Regions from separate parts of the Delftia sp. 60 genome, predicted to be linked through region 1. Evidence: predicted binding sites of a transcription regulator. Region 1 holds the regulator's gene; each other region holds the start of a gene.
What was found. Region 1 encodes LexA, which represses DNA repair genes until DNA is damaged. Its sites were predicted from a motif close to ACTGTATNNNNATACAGT; they were not measured.

Region 1 (3,519 bases):
TCGGCGACCAGGCCCCGGGCGATGGTGGCCAGGTAGCGCCTGGGTTCGCGGATGTCCTGCTGCGGCAGGGGCGAGCGCAGCAGGCGCACAAAGGTGTCCTGGGCCAGGTCGGCGGCATCGTCACGGTTGCCCAGGCGTTTGCGCAGCAGGCTTTCCAGCCAGGGATGGTGGTTCTGGTAGAGGCTGTGCACGGAGAAGGCTGGGGCGGAGGAGGCGGGCGCGCAGTGGCAATCGCTGCTGCAAAAGATAATAAGAATGCTTATCAATTATCTTTCAGGCCGGCGCCCCTCCCGCAAAGAGGGCATCCACTTGTTGCATGTGCGCTACAGGGCAGTGGTGGCCGCCAGCCTGCACCAGATTTGCGCAGGCCGATTCCTCGTGCGGCACGCGGTCCGCGCCACCCAGGTTTGTGTCGTGCAAGGTGTGTCGCACACCTTGCATCGGGCCTCAGTTGGCTGCTGGTCCGCCATGCGCTTCCATGCGCTCCAGCGCGGCGCAGACATCGGCCATTCGCCCGGAGATGAACAGGCATTCCGGCTGCTCCTGCGGCGACCGCTGGATGATGCGCAGGCCTGAAGGCTGCTCAGGTGCGGATTGCAGGGTGGGCTGCGCCGGCAGCAAGGGCAGGATCAGCTGGGCATCTCCATGGTCTGCAGCGCGTGCGGCCTTGCCGCGGCGCTGCTGGCTGCGCCGGCGTGCCTTGCTGAAAGAGATCACGTTGGCGGGCTCGGGTGCTGCAGCAGGTAATGGCTGGCAAGCAGGGGCTTGTGCAAGTGGCATGGCCGACTCCATGGCGGTCGCAGTCAGGCGGATGCCATGTGCCAGGCGCAGGAAGGAAAAAGAAGACAGTGTTGGCAGAGCGAATCCCATGTGACGACTCCTGTTGGCGTGTTTCAAAGAGGCATGGACACAGGCAGGATTGCGGTTTACGGGCAAAGCTCCGCCCAGGGCGAAGCTCCAAGGCTTCGCGCCTACCACCTGGGCGGTGCGTGAAATGGGGTGAGGCGGCCTGAGAAGCGCCGCCAGTCCGGCTTACATGGACATGCTGTTGCGGATCAGCCCCACGGCCAGGCCTTCAATGGCAAAGGCCTCTTCGGGGGCGACGCGGATCACCGGGTAATCGGGGTTTTCCGGCAGAAGTTCCACGCCCTGCGTGGTGCGGCGCAGGCGCTTGACGGTGACTTCGTCACCCAGGCGCGCCACGACGATCTGGCCGTTGCGGGCTTCGTGTGCGGACTGCACGGCCAGCAGGTCGCCGTCCATGATGCCCGCGTCGCGCATGGACATGCCGCGCACGCGCAGCAGATAGTCGGGGCGCGTCTGGAACAGGCTGGGCTCGACGGAATAGGTTTGGTCGATGTGTTCCTGCGCGAGAATGGGCGAGCCCGCCGCAACGCGGCCCACCAGGGGCAGCATCAGCGGTGCCAGGGCCGACAGCGGCAGTCCGAAGCTGGTGCCGCGCGCGGCATTGATGTTGCGCACGGTGTCGGTACGCAGGCGAATGCCGCGCGAGGTGCCGCTGACCAGTTCGATCACACCTTTGCGGGCCAGGGCCTGCAGGTGTTCCTCGGCAGCGTTGGCGGACTTGAAGCCCAGCGTGTTGGCGATTTCCGCGCGGGTGGGAGGCGCGCCCGTGCGGGAGATGGCGGCCTGGATCAGGTCCAGGATCTGTTGCTGGCGGGCGGTGAGCTTGGGATGGTCGAGCATGGCGTGCGTCCGGTCCTTGAGGGCAGATGGCAGGCTGGGAGGCCATCTGATGATTTATACAGTATCTGTATTTTTAACCAGTTTTCCAAGAGGTGCAAGTGGGGCAGTCAAAGTTGGTGATTCTGGGCACGGGCGGGACCATCGCCGGCCGGGCGGATTCGCAGTCGCAGGGCGTGGGGTACAAGGCCGGGCAGATCACGGTGCAGTCGCTGCTGGAGGCCGTGCCGGACCTGGAGCAGCAGGCGCTGGGACCCGTGCAGACGCAGCAGATCGCGCAGGTGGACAGCAAGGATATGGACTGGCCCGTGTGGCGCGCGTTGCTGCGCGCCTGCACGCAGGCACTGGAGGATGCGGACACACACGCCGTGGTGATCACGCATGGAACGGACACGCTGGAAGAGACGGCCTGGCTGCTGCACAGCCTGCTGCCGGCCACCAAGCCCATTGTGTTGACCTGCGCCATGCGCCCGGCCACGGCCCTGTTGGCAGACGGACCGCAGAATCTGCGCGATGCCGTGACCGTGGCTGCCAGCGGCGGGCGCAGCGGCGTATGGGCGGTGGCAGGCGGCGAGGTGCATGCGGCAGCCCAGGTGCAGAAGGTCCATCCCTACCGGCTGCAGGCAATGCGCTCCGTGGAAGGCGGGCCCCAGGCGTTGGTGGAGGAAGGGCGTGTGCGCTGGCTGGTGCCCGATGCGCCGTCCTCCCCCGCCGCGCCGTCCACGGGGGCCATGGTGCCTGCGACCATGTCATCTGATCTGCTGGCGCTGGATGAGCTGCCCTGGGTCGAGGTGGTGTTCAGCGGCGCCTTGGCGCGTGCCAGCGGCGTGGATGCGCTGGTGGCGGCAGGCGTGCGTGGCATCGTCGTGGCTGGCACGGGCAATGCGACGGTTCACGAAGGCATGGAAGCGGCCTTGCAGCGTGCCCGCGACAGGGGCGTCTGGATCTGGCGGGGCACGCGCTGTGCCGAAGGCCTGCCCGTGGCCTCCGGCCTTGGGACCAACCCGGCAGAGGCCGATTTGGCGCATCTGCCCGTGGCAAAGGCCCGGATTGCGATGATGCTGGCGCTGGCAGCACAGCCGCGCGATTGAGCCGGGCGGCGACGCCGGCATTTCTTCAGTTGCTGGCGGTCAACAAAAAAGCACCCGGCGGGTGCTTTTTTCGTTGCGGCACATGGCCTGCATCACTCAGCCAGTGCAGCCAGTGCGCGTTGGGTGATGTCCTCGACCGAGCCCAGGCCGCTGATGGCGCGGTACTTGGGCGCCGCTGCGGCTTCCTTTTCGGCCCATGCACGGTAGTAGTCCACCAGGGGGCGGGTCTGGCTGCTGTAGACGTCCAGGCGCTTCTTGACGGTTTCTTCCTTGTCGTCTTCGCGCTGCACCAGCGGCTCGCCGGTCACGTCGTCCTGGCCTTCGACCTTGGGCGGATTGAACTTGACGTGGTAGGTGCGGCCCGAGGCGGGGTGGGAACGGCGGCCGCTCATGCGCTCGATGATGGCGTCGAAGGGCACGTCGATCTCCAGCACATAGTCCAGCTTCACGCCAGCGGCCTTCATGGCGTCTGCCTGGGGAATGGTGCGGGGAAATCCATCAAACAGGAAGCCGTTGGCGCAATCGGCCTGGGCGATGCGTTCCTTGACCAGATTGATGATCAGGTCGTCGCTGACCAGTTGGCCGGCGTCCATCACGGCCTTGGCCTGCTGGCCCAGGGGCGTTCCGGCCTTGACGGCGGCACGCAGCATGTCACCGGTGGAAATCTGGGGGATGCCGTACTTCTGGCAGATGAAAGCGGCTTGCGTGCCTTTGCCGGCGCCGG
Region 2 (3,519 bases), 1.6 Mb from region 1:
TGAGCTTGGTGACGACCTGCTCGGCCGCCGCGAAGTCCAGGTTCATGAACTGCACGGGCAGCAGGCGGCGCGTGTCGGGGTTGAGCGTGGTCTCCCACAGCTGCTCCGCATTCATCTCGCCCAGGCCCTTGAAGCGGCTGATCTGGCATTTCTCGCGCGGCACGCCGTCCTTGGCCGATTTGTCCAGGATGGCGGTCAGCTCGCCCTCGTCCAGCGCGTACATCTTGGCCGCAGGCTTCTTGCCGCGCGCAGGCACGTCCACACGGAACAGCGGCGGGAGCGCCACATGGATGTGGCCGGCCTCGATGAGCTTGGGGAAATGGCGGAAGAACAGCGTCAGCAGCAGCACCTGGATGTGCGAGCCGTCCACGTCGGCATCCGAAAGAATGCAGACCTTGCCGTAGCGCAGGCCCGACAGGTCGGGCGTGTCGTTGGGGCCATGCGGGTCCACGCCGATGGCCACCGAGATGTCATGGATTTCGTTGTTGGCGAACAGCCGGTCGCGGTCCACCTCCCAGGTGTTGAGCACCTTGCCGCGCAGGGGCAGCACGGCCTGGGTTTCCTTGTTGCGGCCCATCTTGGCGCTGCCGCCGGCCGAGTCGCCCTCGACCAGGAAGACCTCGTTCAGGCTCAGGTCGCGGCTTTCGCAATCAGTGAGCTTGCCCGGCAGCACGGCCACGCCCGAGCCCTTGCGCTTTTCGACCTTCTGGCCCGCCTTCTGGCGGGTCTGCGCGGCCTTGATGGCGATCTCGGCCAGCTTGCGGCCCCATTCCACGTGCTCGTTGAGCCACAGCTCCAGCGCGGGGCGCACATAGCCGCTGACCAGGCGCACGGCATCGCGCGAGTTCAGGCGCTCCTTGATCTGGCCCTGGAACTGCGGGTCCAGCACCTTGGCGTTGAGCACATAGCTGGCGCGCGCAAAGACGTCGTCCGGCATGAGCTTGACGCCCTTGGGCAGCAGCGAGTGCATCTCGATGAAGGCCTTGACCGCCTGGAACAGGCCGTCGCGCAGGCCGCTGTCATGCGTGCCGCCGGCGGTGGTCGGGATCAGGTTGACATAGCTTTCGCGCAGCGGTGCGCCGTCCTCGGTGAAGGCCACGCACCAGGCGGCGCCCTCGCCTTCGGCAAAGCTGTCGTGGTGGCGGTCGGCAAAGCCCCCGCCCTCGAACAGTGGGATGACCGCCTCGCCATGCAGGCTTTGCTGCAGGTAGTCGCGCAGGCCGCCCTTGAACTGCCAGGTCTGGGTGTCGCGCGTCTTCTCGTTGACCAGGGTCACCGAGACGCCGGGCATGAGCACGGCCTTGCTGCGCAGCAGGTGCATCAGCTCGCCCATGGGCAGCTGGGGCGATTCGAAATAGCGGGCATCGGGCCACACGCGCACGGTCGTGCCCTGCTTGCGTTCGCCCGCGGCCAGTGGCCGCGACTGCAGGGGCTCGACCACGTCGCCGCCCGAGAAGGCGATGGTGGCCACCTTGCCCTCGCGGTGGATGCAGGCCTCAAGGCGCGTGGCCAGCGCATTCGTGACCGAGACGCCCACGCCGTGCAGGCCGCCCGAGAAGCTGTAGGCGCCGCCCTTGCCCTTGTCGAACTTGCCGCCCGCATGCAGCCGGGTGAAGACCAGCTCCACCACGGGCGCCTTTTCCTCGGGATGCATGCCGAAGGGGATGCCCCGGCCGTCGTCTTCGACGCTGTAGGAGCCGTCGGAATGCAGGGTGAAGCGGATTTTCTTGCCGAAGCCGGCCAGTGCCTCGTCGGCCGCGTTGTCGATCACCTCCTGCAGCACATGCAGGGGGTTGTCGGTGCGCGTGTACATGCCGGGACGCTGCTTGACGGGCTCAAGGCCCTTGAGCACGCGTATCGAGCCTTCGGAGTATTCGCTGGCGGAAGTGGGAGATGGTTTGACTGCCATGGGGGCGGATTGTAGTGCGCGGCCCGGCTCAGTGCTGGATGCATTCACAGTCATTGACAGTGACTATCCCGAAAAAGCCGCTGCCATCAAGGGCCGCGCTGGCGCACGGGCGACCCAAGCGGCACAGCGCAAAACCCGGAGTTTCGCTAAAGTTTGCCGCATGCAAAAAAACAACCAACCCATGTCCATGGTGCAGATACTGCTGTGCGGGGGCGCAGTCGTGACGCTGTCCATGGGAATCCGCCATGGCTTCGGCCTGTGGCTGCAGCCCATCACCCAGGAGATGGGCTGGACGCGCGAGTCCTTCGCGCTGGCCATCGCGATCCAGAACCTGTCCTGGGGCGTGCTCGGCATCTTCGGCGGCATGCTGGCCGACCGCTTCGGCGCCTTCCGCGTGCTCCTGGTGGGCGCGCTGCTGTATGCGCTGGGCCTGGCCGGCATGGCCATGGCGCCCACGACAACCTGGTTCGCCCTGACGGCCGGTGTAGTGATCGGCGCAGCCCAGGCAGGCACCACCTATGCCGTGATCTACGGTGTGCTGGGCCGCCAGATTCCCGTGGCGCGGCGCAGCTGGGCCATGGGCGTGACGGCGGCGGCGGGCTCCTTCGGCCAGTTCTTCATGGTGCCCGTGGAAGGCAGCCTGATTTCGAACTTCGGCTGGTCCAACGCCCTGCTGCTGCTGTCGCTGTGCGCGCTGATGATCATTCCGCTGGCCTTCGGCCTGCGCGAGCCGGGCTTCCAGCCCGGCAACGCCCGTCCCGTGCGCGACCAGAGCGCGGGCCAGGCCGTGGCCGAGGCCCTGCGCACACCCAGCTTCGTGCTGCTGACGGCCGGCTACTTCGTCTGCGGCTTCCAGGTGATGTTCATCGGAGTGCACATGCCCAGCTACCTCAAGGACTACGGGCTGGCGCCACAAGTGGCCAGCGTGTCGCTGGCGCTGGTGGGGCTGTTCAACATCGTTGGCACCTACGTGGCCGGCAACCTGGGCCAGCGCCTGCCAAAGCGCTATCTGCTGTCCACCATCTACTTCACGCGCTCGGTGGTGATCGTGCTCTTCCTGCTGGCGCCGCTGACGCCCTGGTCGGTCTACATCTTCTCTGCCGCCATGGGCCTGCTGTGGCTGTCCACCGTGCCGCTGACCAATGCCACCGTGGCCCAGATCTTCGGCGTGCAGCATCTGTCCATGTTGAGCGGCATGGTGTTCTTCAGCCACCAGGTGGGCAGCTTCCTGGGCGTCTGGCTGGGCGGCTATCTGTATGACCACACAGGCAGCTACCAGGTGGTCTGGTACCTGGCCATCGGCCTGGGCGTGGCCGCCGGCCTGCTGAACCTGCCCATACGCGAAGCCCCGGTGGCACGGTTGCGCGCGGCCCAGGCCGCGGCCTGACATGACGACATCCATGACCACATCCACCAGGCCCCGCCCACGCATCCTGCGCAGGCTGGCGCTGTGGGCCGCCGTGCTGCTGGTGCTGGGCCTGGTCTTCATGCTCTACCTGCAGCCGCAGTTCATACTGGGCATGGCAGACCAGATCTGGGCCTGCTTCTGAAATGGAAGCGGCAGCGGCGAAGGCCTGCCGGCACAATGTCGGCCGCTTTCACTTTATTTC
Region 3 (3,519 bases), 1.3 Mb from region 1:
TTCAGCGCGCAGCCGTAGCGATGGCCCGGCACCCAGGCCGATTCAAAGCCGCGCCCACCCTGCGCATAGTCCAGCACCAGGGCCATGCGCCCGGTGCGCTGGCCCTGCAGCCAGACGCGCCGCTCCATGAGCCGGCCTTCGCGCTCGATCATGCGCAGGCCGGCCACCAGCCATTCGTCCTCGACCAGTTGGCCCCTGGCCTGCACCTCGGCCTTGTCCATGGGCCAGCCCAGCGCGGCCATCACGTCGGCCTTGACCTCGGGGCTGAGCGATTCGCGGCGGCGCACGGCGTCGATGATCAACTGCCAGTGCCCCAGCTGCACCAGCATGTCGCGCGGCCAGTCTCGGTGGCTGTCCACCAGATCCCGGCAATCCTTGATGCGCGCCGCCATGCCCGTGGCCTGCGCATCGACCATGCGCGCGGCCATGTTGTTCCAGCGCTGGCGCATCTGCGTGTCGCTGGCCTGGTTGGCCAGGCCCGCACGCACCATGTCCTGCATCCACAGCGACAGCTCCTGCAGGCCGGCTTCGACCTTGTCCCAGCGCTTGTCTTCGCGCCTGGCCTGCTGTTTGGCCGCGACCTCGGGATCGGGTGGCGGCTCGGCCGCTGCGGCGGCAGCCTTGGCCTCTTTCTTCTCGGCCTTTTCCTGGCGGCTGTCCAGCCAGGTCTGCACCCAGGCGGGCGGATCAACGCCTTCGGGGACTTGCCCGCCGGCACGCATCAGCATCAGCGCAAGCCCGTGCTTGCAGGGGAATTTGCGGCTGGGGCAAGAGCATTTGAAGGAAGGCCCCGACAGGTCCACCTGGGTCTGGTAGGGCTTGCTGCCGCTGCCCTGGCATTCACCCCAGACCGCCACGTCATTGGCGCCCATGGCGGGCCATTTGGCGGGCGATTGCAGGCCCTTGGCGGCCTTGCTGGATGAGGCGTCCGGCGACAGCGCCAGCACTTCGCTCTCTGTTCCTAATACACGCGACACCGAAGCTCCCTCTCCAAGTGTTTGTCATCGCCGAGCGCATTGAATGAAACGGCACCGCCCGGCAAACCCGAAAGCCTATCAGCAATAGTTATCGGCAATTTGAAACAATTCACAACAACACCCAACCTCTCTCCCATGAATGGGAACCCCCCATGGCGTGCAGCCAGCTGCGCTATATCAGCTCGTGCATTGATGGCACCAAGCCATGCCAGTCTTCAGGCATTGCGAAAGACGCAGAAAACACGCATTCACCATTTCCTGCGATGCACATCGCCACCCATTGAAAGCAAGCACTCATTCCGCACCTGAAAACGGTTTCATTCCATTGCACTGGCAACCATTGCAATCCGCTGGCCATTGCGATAGCGCGACAGTGCGTTCGACCCGCAGCCAGGCAAGGCCGGACCAGACCCTGGCTGGGGATGGGCTCTCAGAAAACCGGACGTGTCAGGCAAATATACTGTATATTTATACAGCCATGGAGCTGCAACGCAAACTTTTCATCCTCGCCGACGCCGCCAAGTACGACGCCAGCTGCGCCTCCAGCGGATCGCAGGGGCGCGACTCGCTGGACGGCAAGGGCATGGGCTCGGTCACCGGCATGGGCATCTGCCACAGCTATGCGCCCGACGGGCGCTGCATCTCGCTGCTCAAGATCCTGCTGACCAATGTCTGCATCTTCGACTGCCGCTACTGCATCAACCGCAAGAGCTCCAACGTGCAGCGCGCCCGCTTCACGGTGGCCGAGGTGGTGCAGCTGACGCTGGACTTCTACCGGCGCAACTGCATCGAGGGGCTGTTCCTGTCCAGCGGCATCATCCGTTCCAGCGACTACACCATGGAGCAACTGGTGGAAGTGGCGCGCCGCCTGCGCGAGGAGCATGACTTTCGCGGCTACATCCACCTCAAGACCATCCCGGATGCCGCCCCCGAATTGCTGGCCCAGGCAGGCCGCCATGCCGACCGCCTGAGCATCAATGTGGAACTGCCCACGGCCAGCGGCCTGGCGCAGTTCGCGCCTGAAAAGGATGGGCAGCGCATACGCCAGGCCATGCAGGGCGTGGACCGGCATGTGCAGGCCTGGCGCGCGGCCACGCGCGAGCAGCGCCAGGCGCAGTCCCTGCCCGGCGCGCCCGCGCAGCGCGCCGCCGTGCCACGCTTTGCGCCGGGCGGGCAGAGCACGCAGATGATCGTGGGCGCCGACCGCGCAACCGATGCCGACATCCTCGAATCCAGCCACACGCTGTATGCAGGCTACGGCCTGCGCCGCGTGTACTACTCGGCCTTCAGCCCCATTCCCGATGCCTCGCGCGATCTGCCGCCGCAGGCGCCGCCCCTCATGCGCGAGCACCGGCTCTACCAGGCCGACTGGCTGATGCGCTTTTACGGCTACGGGGCGGGCGAGATCGCGGCAGCCAGCCGCCACGGCATGCTGGACCTGGAGATCGACCCCAAGCTGGCCTGGGCACTGGCCAACCGACAGCAGTTCCCCGTGGACCTCAACCGTGCGCCGCGCAGCCTGCTGCTGCGCGTGCCGGGCCTGGGCACGCAGACGGTGGACCGCCTGCTGGCGGCGCGCCGCGTGCGCAGGCTGCGGCTGGACGATCTGCTGCGGCTGCGCGCCCCCGTGCAAAAGGCCCTGCCCTTCGTGCTGATCGACGGCCACCGGCCCCTGCTGGGCGAGACCGACTCGGCCGCGCTGCGCACCCGGCTGATCGCTCAGTCGCAGGCCAGCCAGGCCCAGGCACGGCACAGCGGCATGCGCGTGCAAAACGCGCTGCAGGCCAGCCTGTTCTAGCGCCTGGAGCACGCCATGCAAGCACAGGCTCTCACCATCGAACTCGACAGCCCCGACGACTGGCCCGGCTTTCGCGCAGCCTGCCGGGCGCTGCTGGCCCATGGCGCCGACCCCGCCCTGGTGCGCTGGCGGTGGCCCGACACGCGGGGTGCGCAGCCACTCGGCGCGAGCGTGGACCTGTTTTCCAGCGCGCCGGAGCAGGCCATGCCCGCCTCGGCACTCGCCGGGCTGGCCGGCCCCGGCGAGGCAGGGCTGTCCCTGTCGGACACCCAGATGTCCGCGCTGCGCCATGCCTGCATGCACCGCGCGGCAGGCCGCTTCGAGCTATGCCACCGATGGCTGGCGCGCATGCAGGCCCGGCCCGAACTGCGGCTGGATGCGCTGGATGCGGACTGGCGCGCCATCGAGGCCCTGGCCCGCCCCGTCTCGCGCGAGATCCACAAGATGCACGCCTTTGTGCGCTTTCGGACGACGCAGCGGCAGAACCAGCCCGATCTGCACATTGCCTGGTTCGAGCCCGAGCACCACATCGTGCGCGCGGCGGCGCCCTTCTTCTGCAAGCGCTTTGCCAACATGCACTGGGCCATCCTCACGCCGCAATGCAGCGCGCACTGGGACGGCCATGCGCTGCGCCTGGCGCCCGGCGCGCGCCGCAGCGATGCCCCGCCAGCCGACGCGGGCGAGGCCCTGTGGCTGACCTACTACGCCAGCACCTTCAACCCGGCGCGCCTGAAGGAGCAGGCC
Region 4 (3,519 bases), 1.2 Mb from region 1:
ATTCTTCTCGCGCCCCGGGACATGAAGGTGCGCGATCCGCTGCTCACGGCCGCACGCGAACCCTTCATCCAGTACGACCGCAAGGTGGTGGCAGGAAAAATGGCGGATGAATACCTGCGGGGGCACAGCATCAAGCCGAAGGTCCGCTTCGAGCTGGACGGCATCGAGCAGATCGCACAGCTGGTTGCGGAAGGCTTCGGTGTCTCCATCCTGCCGGACTGGCCCGTGCTGGGACCGCCGGATGCCAGGACGCGCCGATGGCCGCTGCCCCCTCCGAGCCCGTCCCGCGAAGTGGGCATGGTGTGGCTGCGATCGTCGGTGCGCTCCCCGCTGGCGGCCGCCTTGTCCGAGCTGATCGATTCCCGCTAGCGAACCATGCCCTGACCTGTGCCTGGCACGCAGGCTCTCAGAACAGGCTGCGTTGCGGCAGCAAAAGCGACGGGTGGTAGAGGCTGCAATCGAGCCGCAGCGGCTCGCGGTTGAATCCGTACCGACGGCAGGCCAGGGCAAAGCGCTGGCGCAGCAGTTCGGCCCAGTGGCCGGTACCTTTCATGCGCTGGCCGAACTCGGCGTTGTACACGCGGCCGGCCTCGCGCTGCTCGCCCTGGATGCCGTGCAGGTCGCGCACGCGCTCCATCACGCGGCGGGCGCGGTCGGGGTAGTGCACCTGCAGCCATTGCTCGAACAGCGGCGCCACTTCCCAGGGCAGGCGCAGCACGGCATAGAAGGCGTGGCGCGCGCCTGCGTCGGCGGCCGCCTCCAGCACCTTCTCCAGGTCTTCGTTGATGAAGGGAATCTGCGGTGCCAGGCTCACGCCCACGGGCACGCCCGCCTCGGTCAGCGCGCGGATGCTGCGCAGCCGGCGGTGCGGCGCGGCGGCGCGCGGCTCCAGGTGGCGTGCCAGGTCGGCATCCAGCGTGGTCAGCGTGATGTGCACCGAGGCCAGGCCCTGGCGCGCCAGCGGGGCCAGCAGGTCCAGGTCACGCTCCACCCCGCTGCCCTTGGTGACGATGGAAAACGGGTGGCGCGCCTCGGCCAGCACTTCGATCAGGGTGCGCGTCAGCCCCAGTTCGCGCTCCACGGGCTGGTAGCAGTCGGTGACCGAGCCCAGCATCACGGGCGCGGCCACATGGCTGGCGCGCGACAGCTCGGCGCGCAGCAGCTCGGGCAGGTTCTGCTTGGCGATGAGCCGGGTCTCGAAGTCCAGCCCCGGCGACCAGCCCAGGTAGCTGTGCGTGGGCCGGGCATAGCAATAGATGCAGCCATGCTCGCAGCCCCGGTAGGGATTGAGCCCCATGTGAAACGGCAGGTCGGGCGACTGGTGGCGGCTCAGCGCCGAGCGGGCCTGCTCCCAGCGCAGTTCGGTGCGCAGCGGAGCGGCTTCCTCGCCTTCGGCAGGCGCCTCATGGCTGCCCCAGCCGTCATCGAAGGCCTCGCGCGGGTCGGAGGTGAAGCGGTGGGCCAGTTGGCTGGCTGCGCCCCGGCCCTTGATGGCGTGCAGGGGCACCCGGGCCGTGTCGTGATGAGGCGTGGGAGGACTGGGAAGCATGGAGCAACTGTATAAAAATACAGTCATGCCGCCAAGCACTCCCCGCATGCCTGCAGTTGCGAAGTGGGTTTTGCCGGCTTGGCAAGTGCCCACGCCAATCCGCACCGCACCGTGCGGGTTCGCTTGGCAGAACCCACACGGGCCTGCACAATGGGCCTATCGCACCAACTTGGTGCTTTTCTCTTTTCTGAAGATGCCTTGGCCCGGACAACCGCGTTGCCCGGGCTTTTGTCCGTTTGGGCGCCGCTGCCCTTCACTGCAGCCACGGCGCAAGCACACAAGGGAGCCAACACCATGGAGCGCAAGCCCCACATCATTCTTTCGTCCCTGGACCTGGAGCGCATCGAGGCCCTGCTGGACAAGCAACCCGCCTTCCCCGGCCGCGACGCGCTCGAGGCCGAGCTGGACCGCGCCGACGTGCTCGAACCCAAGGAAATGCCGCCCAACGTGGTGACCATGAACTCCACCGTGCGCTTCACGCTGCTGGAGTCGGGCAAGTCCAATACGCTGACCCTGGTCTATCCCAAGGAGATGGATGGCAGCTCCGACAAGGTGTCGGTCTTCGCGCCCGTGGGCATTGCCCTGCTGGGCCTGAGCGTGGGCGACCAGTCGCGCATGGCCGGTCCCTCGGGCCAGGTCACCGTGCGCGTGGATGCCATCGAGTTCCAGCCGGAAAGCGCAGGCGAGCTGCACCGTTGAACGCCGACCGGCGTGAAGCGAAAAAGGCAGCCAACCGGCTGCCTTTGTTGTTTGTGGACTGACGCACGGCGCCTCAGCGCAGGCCTGCCACAAACGCCGCGATCAGGCCGGTGCCCACCAGGCCCGCCTGCCAGCGCAGCGCCATGTGCCAGCTGGGAACGTGGCGCTCCACGCGCTCGTACAGCAGATGGCCGGCCGCAATCGACAGCACGAAGGCCGTGCACATGCCCAGCAGGGCGGCGGGAATGGAATGTGGCCAGAAATGGCTTTCCACGGCATTGACCAGCAGGCAGACCGAGAAGTGCACGAGAAACACCGAGTACGAAATCTTGCCCAGCCGACGCAGCGGCGCCCAGCCTTGCGCCTGCGCAAACGCGGGGCTGCGCATGGCCACGACCAGGGCCAGCGCCGTGGCACCGGCCAGCGCGATGCGGTCGCGCCACTCCAGTGCCAATGCCGCCACGACCAGGGCCACGATCAGCAGGGACCAGCTCCAGGCCGTCGAGGACTTGTCCGCATGCGCGGCCCAGTAGGCCAGCATGCCCAGGCCGTAGGCGCCAAAGAAGTACGGCGCCCACACATCCCATTGCGCATCCAGATTGAAGCCCAGCAGCGAAGCCGCCACGCCGATCACTACCAGCGCCTGCGCCACGCTCAGCGCCCAGGGCCAGCAGCGTGACAGGGCGTCGCCGCCAAAGCGGCGGCGCAGCAAGGCACCGCCCCAGCGCGTGCCGGCCAGCAGCAGCGCCGTCAGCGCGAACAGCTGAAAGTCGATGGACACATACCAGACGCCCGCAGACAGCGATTCCTCGCCCACGATGTTCTGCAGCAGCAGCGCATGCGCCACCAGTTGCCAGAGATCGGGCTCGCCCGACACCGAGGCATGGTCGAACCAGGGCCGCACGGCCGCCGAGACCACGATGGCCACGACCAGCGCCACCGCATAGGGCACGACCAGACGCACGAAGCGGCGCCCGATGCGCGACCACGGATCGCTGTGCTGCCCGTGGCCTTGCGGCGCCATGCTGGCTGCAGCCAGGTAGCCGCCCAGCACCAGGAAGATCTGCACGGCCATGCGCGCATATTCATAGAGCCAGTCGATGAGTTCCGGCGCGGCCGGATGGGCGATATCGGACATGGGGCCGTAGAAGGCCAGGTGGTGCCAGATGATGGCGGCACAGGCCAGGCCCTTGGTGCAGTCGATCAGCGCACTGCGGCTAGCGTGGGACATGGGGCAATCTGTAGTCGGTACGGGGCGGGAAGGCGCAGGG

Region 2: a site for LexA is predicted at 1,943-1,960, ahead of CLV01_RS23990 (DNA topoisomerase IV subunit B). Genes of this name have one in related genera too.
Region 3: a site for LexA is predicted at 1,437-1,454, ahead of CLV01_RS22710 (putative DNA modification/repair radical SAM protein). Genes of this name have one in related genera too.
Region 4: a site for LexA is predicted at 1,556-1,573, ahead of CLV01_RS11440 (PA0069 family radical SAM protein). Genes of this name have one in related genera too.

What each region holds. Positions count from the first base shown of each region.
Region 1 is NZ_PEFD01000001.1:3,703,927-3,707,445, forward strand. It holds gene CLV01_RS16855 (sigma-70 family RNA polymerase sigma factor) at 1-191, opposite strand, end outside; gene CLV01_RS16860 (hypothetical protein) at 448-870, opposite strand; gene lexA (transcriptional repressor LexA) at 1,033-1,707, opposite strand; gene CLV01_RS16870 (asparaginase) at 1,806-2,795, shown strand; gene adk (adenylate kinase) at 2,888-3,519, opposite strand, start outside.
Region 2 is NZ_PEFD01000001.1:5,333,173-5,336,691, forward strand. It holds gene CLV01_RS23990 (DNA topoisomerase IV subunit B) at 1-1,909, opposite strand, end outside; gene CLV01_RS23995 (MFS transporter) at 2,070-3,296, shown strand; gene CLV01_RS29265 (hypothetical protein) at 3,310-3,459, shown strand.
Region 3 is NZ_PEFD01000001.1:5,032,061-5,035,579, forward strand. It holds gene CLV01_RS22705 (SWIM zinc finger family protein) at 1-977, opposite strand, end outside; gene CLV01_RS22710 (putative DNA modification/repair radical SAM protein) at 1,456-2,775, shown strand; gene CLV01_RS22715 (TIGR03915 family putative DNA repair protein) at 2,791-3,519, shown strand, end outside.
Region 4 is NZ_PEFD01000001.1:2,532,463-2,535,981, reverse strand. It holds gene CLV01_RS11445 (LysR family transcriptional regulator) at 1-369, shown strand, start outside; gene CLV01_RS11440 (PA0069 family radical SAM protein) at 407-1,549, opposite strand; gene rnk (nucleoside diphosphate kinase regulator) at 1,844-2,248, shown strand; gene CLV01_RS11430 (acyltransferase family protein) at 2,322-3,479, opposite strand.